2 regions of the Burkholderia sp. Bp9031 genome follow, and region 2 is predicted to be linked to the other one. Evidence: riboswitches for the same ligand, from Rfam matches in the RefSeq annotation. Region 2 holds a riboswitch; the other holds the start of a gene.
The links. A riboswitch is a leader RNA that binds a small molecule or an ion and turns the genes downstream of it on or off. The one in region 2 is predicted to bind cobalamin.
Positions count from the first base shown of each region.

Region 1: another riboswitch for cobalamin. It lies ahead of cobA (uroporphyrinogen-III C-methyltransferase); the one in region 2 lies ahead of DIE15_RS23075 (iron ABC transporter permease).

Region 1 is NZ_QTPW01000005.1:173,967-178,783, reverse strand. Features, by position in the region: gene DIE15_RS09145 (cobyrinate a,c-diamide synthase) at 1-839, opposite strand, end outside; gene cobO (cob(I)yrinic acid a,c-diamide adenosyltransferase) at 843-1,445, opposite strand; gene DIE15_RS09135 (cobalamin biosynthesis protein) at 1,480-1,857, opposite strand; gene cobA (uroporphyrinogen-III C-methyltransferase) at 1,854-2,663, opposite strand; cobalamin riboswitch at 2,773-3,010, opposite strand; cobalamin riboswitch at 3,139-3,403, shown strand; gene cobW (cobalamin biosynthesis protein CobW) at 3,731-4,817, shown strand, end outside.
Region 2 is NZ_QTPW01000019.1:61,204-66,020, forward strand. Features, by position in the region: gene cobT (nicotinate-nucleotide--dimethylbenzimidazole phosphoribosyltransferase) at 1-483, opposite strand, end outside; gene DIE15_RS23070 (ABC transporter ATP-binding protein) at 536-1,348, opposite strand; gene DIE15_RS23075 (iron ABC transporter permease) at 1,345-2,343, opposite strand; cobalamin riboswitch at 2,775-3,028, opposite strand; gene DIE15_RS23085 (hypothetical protein) at 3,205-3,555, shown strand; gene DIE15_RS23090 (cell division protein ZapA) at 3,552-3,866, shown strand; RNA gene ssrS (6S RNA) at 3,947-4,128, shown strand; gene DIE15_RS23100 (EVE domain-containing protein) at 4,199-4,660, shown strand.

The DNA.
Region 1 (4,817 bases), on a different contig from region 2:
CAATCGTCGGGCACGGGCTCGTCGGCAAGCGGCGAAAAGAACCGCAGCTGCGCGCCGAGCGCATCGAGCAGCGCGAGATTGGCCGGATAGATGAACGAGAACGCCGTATCGCGCGCGATCGCGATCCGCTTGCCGGCCAGCGCACGCGGCAGCGGAGCGCCGACGTCAGGTTCCGCGAACGAGACGGCGGGCGGCAATTCGGCGAGCGCCGTCTGCGCGAGCACGTCGGCCGCACGATCGAGCCGCGCATCGAGATCGTCGATGTCGGCCGGCTGGTGCAGGCCGAGATGCCGTTCCGGCAGCGCGATGCCCGCATCGGCCGGGACGTGCCCGAGCCAGCGCAAGTCGTCCGGCAGCGCCTGCCGCAACAGTTCCGCGTGACGCGGCGAGCCGACGCGGTTCGCGAGCACGCCGTGAAACGGCACCTCCGGCCGGAACCGCGCGAGCCCGAACGCGATCGCCGCGAACGTCTGCGCCATCGCCTTCGCCGAAATCACCGCGACGACCGGCACGCCGAATGCCGCCGCGAGATCGGCGCTGCTTGGCGTGCCGTCGAACAACCCCATCACGCCTTCGATCAGGATCAGGTCCGCTTCGCGCGCGGCATCGGCGAGCAGCGCCCGGCAGCCGGCTTCACCGACCATCCCGAGGTCGAGCGCGTGCACCGGCGCGCCGCTCGCGCGTTCGAGCAGCATCGGATCGAGAAAGTCCGGCCCGGTCTTGAACACGCGTACGCGCCGGCCGAGCCGGCGGTGCAGCCGCGCGAGGCCGGCCGTAACCGACGTCTTGCCCTGGCCGGACGCGGGCGCGCTGACGAACAGCGCGGGGCAGGCCGGCATCGGTCAGAACTCCACGCCGCGCTGCGCCTTCACGCCTTGCTCCTTGTACGGATGCTTGACGAGCCGCATTTCGGTGACGAGATCGGCCGCATCGATCAGCGCATCGGGCGCATGCCGCCCGGTGACGACGACGTGCACCGAATCCGGTCGCGCGACGAGCGTCGCGAGCACTTCGTCGAGCGGCAGGTATTCGTACTTCAGCACGGTGTTCAGCTCGTCGAGGATCACCATCCGGTACTCGCCGCTTTCGATCATCCGGCGCGCCTCGTCCCAGCCCTTGCGCGCGGTCGCGATGTCCGCGTCGCGGTTCTGCGTATTCCACGTATAGCCGTCCCCCATCGTCACGAAGTCGCATTGCGCGACCGCACCGAGGAAGTCGCGCTCGGACGTATGCAGCGCGCCCTTGATGAACTGCACGACGCCGAGCCGCATGCCGTGGCCGAGCACGCGCACGGCCATGCCGAACGCAGCCGTGCTCTTGCCCTTGCCGTTGCCGGTGTTGACGATCAGCAGGCCCTTTTCCTGGGTGGCGGCAGCCTGCTTCTTTTCATGGCCGGCGCGGCGGCGTTCAGTCATCCGCTGATGGGATTCGGCATCGGTCTTCATCGGGAATCGTCCTGTCGAAAGCGAAACAAAGGGTTCAGAGCGGGCCGGCGAGCGCAACCGTCACGCCGTCCCGGATGGATTTGGGGCCGAGCAGCCGGCCATTGGGCGCCGCGAGCCGCGCGCACGGCTCGGCCACGCCCGCGACGCCGAAGCGCGCGAGCGCGGCGGCCGACGGGCCGCTCAATAGCGGTTCGGAGCAATGCGCGAGTTGCGCCGCGTCGAACGCGACGAGCGGCCAGCCGCGCCGTGCGCACAGCGTGCGCAGCGGCCGCGCACGCGCCTTGTCGGCGAGCGTCGCGACGACGGCCGGCTCGACGTCCGGGTAACGCGCCAGCGCCGCGCGGATCGCGGCATCGAGTTGGGCGGCCGTCACGCCCGCGCGGAAACCGACGCCGAGCGCGACGCGCATCATGCGCGGCCGCCGAGCGCCGCGCGCACCGCCGGATCGTCGGCGAGCGCCGCGACACGGCCGATCACGACGATCGCGGGCGAACCGATGCCGGTCAGGCCCACGCGTTCGACGATCGTGTCGAGCGTCGCGAGCACGTGCCGCTGCCCGTCACGCGTCGCGTTTTCGATCGCCGCGCACGGCATGTCGCCGGCCAGGCCGCCGTCACGCAGCGCGGTCACGATCGCGTCGAGCCGGCGAATGCCCATGTAGATCACGATCGTCATCCGCGTCGCGGCCAGCGCGCGCCAGTCGGGTTCGTCGGCACCCGCACCGTGGCCCGTGACGAAGATCACGCCCTGCGCGTCGCCGCGATGCGTGACCGGAATGCCGAGCGCGGCCGGCGCGGCGATGCCGGCCGTGATGCCGTTGACGACCTCGACCGGAAAACCGGCCGCGCCGAGCGCGAGCAGTTCCTCGCCGCCGCGGCCGAACACGAACGGATCGCCGCCCTTGAGGCGCGCGACGCTGCGGCCCGCGCGCAGGTGCGCGAGCATCGCGGCGACGATCGTCTCCTGCGGCGTCGATGCATGGCCGCCGCGCTTGCCGACGTGCTCGATGCGTGCGTCGGCGCGCGCGTGGCGCAATACGTCGGGGTTCACGAGATCGTCGACGAGCAGCACGTCGGCCGCGGCGATCGCGCGCACGGCCTTGAGCGTCAGCAGATCGGCGTCGCCGGGGCCGGCGCCGACGAGCCATGCGCGGCTCATCGGACGCGGCACGGCGCGCACCGTGTCGTAGCGGTGGAAAGGGGACAGCGAGCGGCACATCGGCGGCCGGCGGACAGGCAGTGCATGACGGATCGAGCGAAGCCCGCGCGAGCGCGGGCGGAAAGCGCACCCCATCCGTTCCCCGCGGATCGGGCGTTCGGCGAGCCTCGGGCTCGCCCCTTGCGTCGGCCGGTATCCGGGCTGGCCGCTTGCCAGGCCGCAGCCTTCCCACCCGCTGAAGGGCAGTGGCATCGCGGGCGGCCTGGGCGCGTGCGGGGGGGAACCGCGGCGCGCGGGCGGCGTACCGTTGCGGGGACAGCACAGGCCGGGCGGACTTCCGCCTCCTGTTTCCCGTTTAACTGCGTGCGCGGAATGCGCATGCGAGCACCGAACGCGGCGCATACGATAGCACAGCGCCCGGCCCGCGCGAACCCGCCGCGCGGGTGCCGGGATGCGGCCGCGGGCGCGGTGCCGCGGTCATGCCGAAGCCTCCCGCGGCGGCCCGTTGCGCCTTGACGCTCCGCGCACCGCCGCCTACACTCGCACGCGTTTCGGTGCTCGCACGCGCCTCTCCGGCGTGCGCAGTTAAACGGGAAACAGGGAGCCTGCCTGCGCCGCAGTCGAGCCAACCTGTGCTGCCCCCGCAACGGTAAGCGAACGCGTCGCGCGCAAGCGCCACGCAGCGCCGCTTCGCCGCATGCCCGCCGCATGCGGACGACCGCCACTGGATGCCGCGCATCCGGGAAGGCGAAGCGGCGTGTTCGTCAGCCCGGATACCGGCCGAAACGTTGGGGTTCAGCGCCGCGGGGAGGCGGCGCATCGTCCACGGCCGCAGCACGCCCGACGCCCGCGCGTTTCCCGCTTTCCCCGCCGATCCGCCCGCCGCACGCGCGCCGGGCCGGCGCGACGAACGGCAGGCGGCGCGGGCAGGGCCGACGGCGGCCGTGTTGGCATTCACGATGTCGACCGTTCGCAAGGAAGCGTCATGTCCGATTCGTCGTTCCGTCCGTTCTGCAGCCGTCCGTGCGGACTGCACCGCGCCATCCCCGCGATTCGCCAAATGACATGCCGCGCCGCCATCGACGCGACGATCCCGGCCTGATTCCATTTTCGCCACAGGACCTACCATGACCCTACGCAAGCTTCCCGTCACGATCGTCACGGGCTTTCTCGGCAGCGGCAAGACCACGCTGATGCGCCACATCCTGCAGCACGCCGAAGGCCGCCGCATCGCGGTGATCGTCAACGAATTCGGCGAGCTCGGCATCGACGGCGAAATCCTCAAGGGCTGCGGGATCGGCTGCGAGGATGCGGAGGGCGCGCAGGGCGAAGCGTCGGGCCAGCTGTACGAGCTCGCGAACGGCTGCCTGTGCTGCACCGTGCAGGAGGAGTTCTATCCGGTGATGGAAGCGCTCGTCGAGCGCCGCGCCGACATCGATCACGTGCTGATCGAGACGTCGGGCCTCGCGCTGCCGAAGCCGCTCGTGCAGGCCTTCAACTGGCCGACGATCCGCAACAGCTTCACGGTCGACGCGGTCGTGACCGTCGTCGACGGGCCGGCCGCCGCGAGCGGCCAGTTCGCCGAGAACCCGCAGGCCGTCGACGCGCAGCGCCGCGCCGATCCGAACCTCGATCACGAATCGCCGCTGCACGAATTGTTCGCCGATCAGCTGTCGTCCGCCGATCTCGTGATCGTGAACAAGGCCGACCTCGTCGCCGACGCGCAGTTCGCCGAAGTCGAAGCCGCGATCCGCGAGGAAATCCCGCCGCAGGTGAAGATCGTGCGCGCGACGCGCGGCGAACTGGATCTCGCGATGCTGCTCGGGCTCGAGTCGGCATCGGAGGAAACGATCCATCTGCGGCACGACCATCACGGCTCGGCCGACGACGGCGATCACGACCACCATCACGACGATTTCGATTCGGTCGTCGTGTCGGGCGATGCCGGTTCGCGCGAAGCGACGATCGCCGCGCTGCAGCGTGTCGTCGAGGCACATACGATCTATCGCGCGAAAGGCTTCGCGGCGCTGCCCGATGCGCCGATGCGGCTCGTGATCCAGGGCGTCGGCCGCCGCTTCGACAGCTATTTCGACCGTCGCTGGCAGGACGGCGAGCCGCGCACGAGCCGCTTCGTGCTGATCGGCGAGGATCTCGACGCGGCCGCGCTGCAGCGCGCGTTCGACGCCGCGTGCGCGGCGCAAATGCAACAGGCGT
Region 2 (4,817 bases):
GCGTACGCGTGCGGCGCCGGCCGCGAGCGCGGTGTTCGCCTCGTCGCGCGTCATCGCGGGCTCAACCGCGAAGTTGCGCGTGCCGCGCGCGATCGGCAGCGACACGAGCCGGTCGGATACCGGCAGCGGCGACGCGACGCCCGCATCGACGATCTCGAGCACGCTCTGCGCGACACCCGAGAACGCATTGATCGCCGCGCCGCCGGCCAGGAAGTTCGCGACCATCTGCGCGGTGACCGACTGCGGATACGGGCTCACGCCCTCGGCCGCGATCCCGTGGTCGCCGGCGAACACGATCGTGACGGGGCGCTGCAGCTGCGGCCGCTCGGTATGCTGGATCAGGCCGATCTGCAGCGCGATCGCCTCGAGCTGGCCAAGACTGCCCGGCGGCTTGGTCTTGTGATCGATCACATGCTGCAGGCGCTTGCGCAGCGTGTCGTCGAGCGGCGCGATCGCGGGCGGGAAGTCGGTCGGTTTCGTCATCGGAAGGTTGCCTCGTTGGCGCGGCCGCTGCCGCGCATCGAAAGAAGGGAGTTCATCGCCGCTCGGGCCACGCAGGCAGCAGCGCGTCGCGGCCGTTCTCGCGAATCAGCACGAGCGGATAGCCGAACGCGTCGCTCGCGCGCGCCGGCGTCAGCACGTCGTGCACGGGGCCCGCCCACGCATGGCCGCGGCCGTCGAGCAACAGCGCGTGCGTCGCGAAACGCCGCGCGAGATTCAGGTCGTGGCACGAGAACAGCACCGTGCGCGGGCCCGCGTCGAGCCACGCGCCCAGCGCGGTCAGGCCATCGATCTGGTGATGCAGGTCGAGATGGGCGAGCGGTTCGTCGAGCAGCATCAGCGGCGCGTCCTGGCACAGGGTCGCGGCCAGCGCGACGCGCTGCCGCTCGCCGCCCGACAGCGACAGCACGTCGCGCGACGCGAGCTCGGCGAGCCCGAACGTCGCGAGCGCGGCGCGCGCGGCCGCACGGTCCTCGTCACGCTCCCAGCCCCAGCCGCCAAAATACGGAAAGCGGTTGAGCAGCACCGTGTCGAATACCGTCGCGCTGAACGCGTCGTGCAGTTGTTGCGGCATCAGCGCGCGGCGCCGCGCGAGCGCTTCGGGCGACCACGCGGCGAGCGGCCGGCCGTCGATCTCGACGTGGCCGCCGGCCGGCTGCTGCAGGCCCGCGAGCGTCGCGAGCAGCGTCGTCTTGCCTGCGCCGTTCGGCCCCGCGACGCACCAGATCTCGCCGGGCCGGAACCCTTGCGTGAAGCCGTCGAGCAGCGTCCGTGCGCCGGCCTTCAGCGTCAGGTCGACCGCCGCGCAGGCCATGTCGCCGCCGGTGTGCGATACGGTGTGCGTCATCGCATCGGTCTCCTCAGCAACATCCACAGGAACACCGGCACGCCGATCAACGCAGTCATCACGCCGACCGGCAATTGCGCGGGTGCGATCGCGGTGCGCGCGAGCAGGTCCGCCGCCATCACGCCGCCGCCGCCCGCGAGCATCGCGGCGGGCAGCAGCATGCGCTGGTCGTTGCCGAATGCGAGCCGCAGCGCGTGCGGCACGACGAGGCCGACGAAGCCGATCGTGCCGGCCGTCGTCACCGCGGCCGCGGCGGCCAGCGACGCGACGAGGTAGATCCGCATGCGCAGTCTCGCGACCGGCACGCCAAGCGCATGTGCAGTCGCGTCGCCGCGCAGCAGCACGTTGAGTTGCGGCGCGGCCGGCAGCGCGACGCAGGCGGCCACCAGCAGCGCACCCCATGCGAACCAGGGCGCCGTCACGCCGTTCAGGTCGCCCGTCAGCCAGAAGATGATGCCGCGCAGCCGCGCATCGGGCGCGAGCGACAGCAGCAGCGTGACGAGCGCGCCCCACCCGGCCGCGATCACGACACCGGTGAGCAGCAGCCGCGGCGACGCATCGCGCGAATCGCCGCGCCACAGCTCGCGGCGAGCCAGCCCGAGCACGAGCGCGACCGACGCGAGCGAGCCGGCGAACGCGGACGCATCGACGAGCCACCACGCGGCGCCCGCGATCATCGCGACGAGCGCGAAGCCCGCCGCGCCGCCCGACACGCCGAGCACGTACGGCTCCGCGAGCGGATTGCGCAGCAGCACCTGCAGCAGCGCACCGGCGAGCGCGAGCAGCGCGCCGCAGGCGAAACCCGCGAGCGCGCGCGGCAGCCGCAGCGTGCGCACGATGTCGGCGAACAGCGCGTCGCCGCCGTGCGGCACGAGCGACGCGAGCGCCTGCCACGGCGACATCGGCACGCTGCCGATCGACAGCGACGCGACGAACAGCAGCGCGACCACGGCCGCAAGCACGGCCCAGATCGCGGCGGCACGCGCGGCGCTCATGCGGCGTACGGCATCGCGCATGACGCGCGACAGGTCGGCTGACCACTATTGCCGACCGAGCGCGGCACGGGCGTCGCGCTTCGGCGCGTTGTAGGCATACGCAAGCTCGTTATCCTTGTCGAACGGGTTGTTGCGCCGCACGCCGGCCATACCGGCATGCAACGGCCGCGATCCGCCGGGCCGCACCTTCGCGCGACCGGCGTTCTGCGCAATATAGTGGAAGGTGCCGCATCGGGTCGATCGGCGTGGTGACGACGAGCGTCGGCGCCGATCCCGGACGAATCGGCGTCCGCCGCGGCCTGCGCGACGGCGGCAAGCGGTACGCCGCGGCGTGCGCCGAATGCCGTGCGGACGATTGGGGTCAGCATCGAAGACAAGTCCCGTGAAGCACTGCGCGCCCCGCTTCCCCGCAGGCCGCGCGTCATGAAGCCGTGCTGGCTCCTCGCCTCGGCCGGTATCCGGGCTGGCGGCGTACCGGCTCGCCTTCCCGCGCGTGTCACGCGCAGTGGCCCGCGCCCGCGTGCGACCTGCACGCGAAACGCGCCCGAGCCGGCCTGCGTCACGCGACGCGGCCGCTTACCGTTGCGGGGGCAGCGCAGGTTGGCGATCTCCGGGCGGAGCGCGCGGCCTGCTTCCCGTTTAACCGCGCGACGCACGCGCGAGCACCGAGGCGGCGCCAGTTTAGGAGCCGGCCGCGCGAGCGTCAAGAAAGCGGCCGAACGCGTGCCTGGCGCGCGCCGCGAACACGCCGGAGCCGTGTATTCGCGGCAAGAAGCCGGGGTGTTACGACTGGAAACGTTACAGATGTCGGAATGCGCGTTATTCCGCGCTAAAATGCTGGGTCTTTAGAGGACGCAGCAGATGCTCAACGAACTCGAAACTTTATCTCAAAATATTGGCCGTCTGATCTCGCTGAACAAGCGCTATCACTCGGAACGGCTCGCGCTCGAGGAGCAGGTCGCGCAAATGCGCGCGGAAGCGGACGCGGTCCGCGCGGAACTTGCGCAACTGCGCGACGAACGCAATGCGCTCGCGGCCGAGCGCGACACGCTGTCGGCAAAGATCGACGACGCCCAGGTCAAACTGAACGCGATTCTCGAAAAGCTGCCGCGCACGAAGAATGCGGAGCAAACCGACAACCAGCTCGACCTGCTGGATGCGCAGGCGCGCACGGATAGCGACGACGCGGCCAGCCACGGAGAACATGCATGAGCACCAAGCAGATCGAAGTCTCGATTCTCGGTCAGCCCTATCGGCTCGCCTGTTCGGCCGAGACCGAAGCGGCGCTGCTCGAGGCCGTCGCGCGCGTCGACGCCGAAATGTCGAAGATCCGCGCGAACAGCTCGGTGCGCGGCACCGATCGCATCGCGGTAATGGCGGCATTGTCGCTCGCATCCGAATTGCTGCGGCTGCAAACGAGCGTGCGGCACGGTGAAGCATTTCCGGCGGAAGAAATCCGTCGTACAATGCATCAGATGAACGAACAGCTCGGCGCGGTGCTCGCACAGCACGAGACGCAGTAACGTTTGATCGATGCGTCGATTCCCCTTGATCTCGGCGATCAACGGTGGTCAAATTGGCGCAACGAAACACAGTTCAGTCAGCTTCCCTGCCTGGTTCGCCAAGGTCATATATTCCTTGAACCAATGCCATGTGCACGGTTGCGGAAATTTGTAGCACGGGCGCGCGCGTCACTCTGTCTGATGTACCCGATGTGCTGCTAACTGCGACCAATTCTGAACCCCAGGTTCAGGATGCCGGCCTAGCGGCCAAGGCGGGGGCCTATCCAACGGCATCGGGCGAGTCCCGATGCCGTTTCCTTTTGTAGCAGCCTCTTTCTGCGTCGATCACGACCATGCAATACTGGCTGATGAAGTCCGAACCGGACGAAGCAAGCATCGACGACCTCGCGCACGCGCCGCAGCATTCGCTGCCCTGGACCGGCGTGCGCAACTATCAGGCGCGCAATTTCATGCGCGACACGATGAAGATCGGCGACGGTGTGCTGTTCTATCACTCGAGTTGCCCCGAGCCAGGCATCGCGGGCCTCGCCGAAGTCTCGTCGACACCCTACCCCGATCCCACCCAGTTCGATCCAAAAAGCCCGTATTACGATCCGAAGTCGACGCAGGAAGCACCACGCTGGCTGCTCGTCGACGTGCGCTTCGTGAAAAAATCGCCGCTCGTGCCGCTCGCCGCGCTGCGCGAACACGACGAACTCGCCGACATGCGCGTGCTCGCGCGCGGCAACCGACTGTCGATCACGCCCGTCACGCGCGCCGAATGGCGCTTCATCACCGAAAAGCTGATGAAGTAGGCGCACGCAGTAAGGCGCGTGCAGCTCGCGCACGCCAAAGGTCAAATCCGGTCAACACGCGCCACAATCACGGAACTCGCGGAGCGTTCGCGCGGCCTAAGCAACCGCTGTCGTCCGATCGGGCGACGGCCGTTTTTTGTCGCGCGGTACGCCCGCG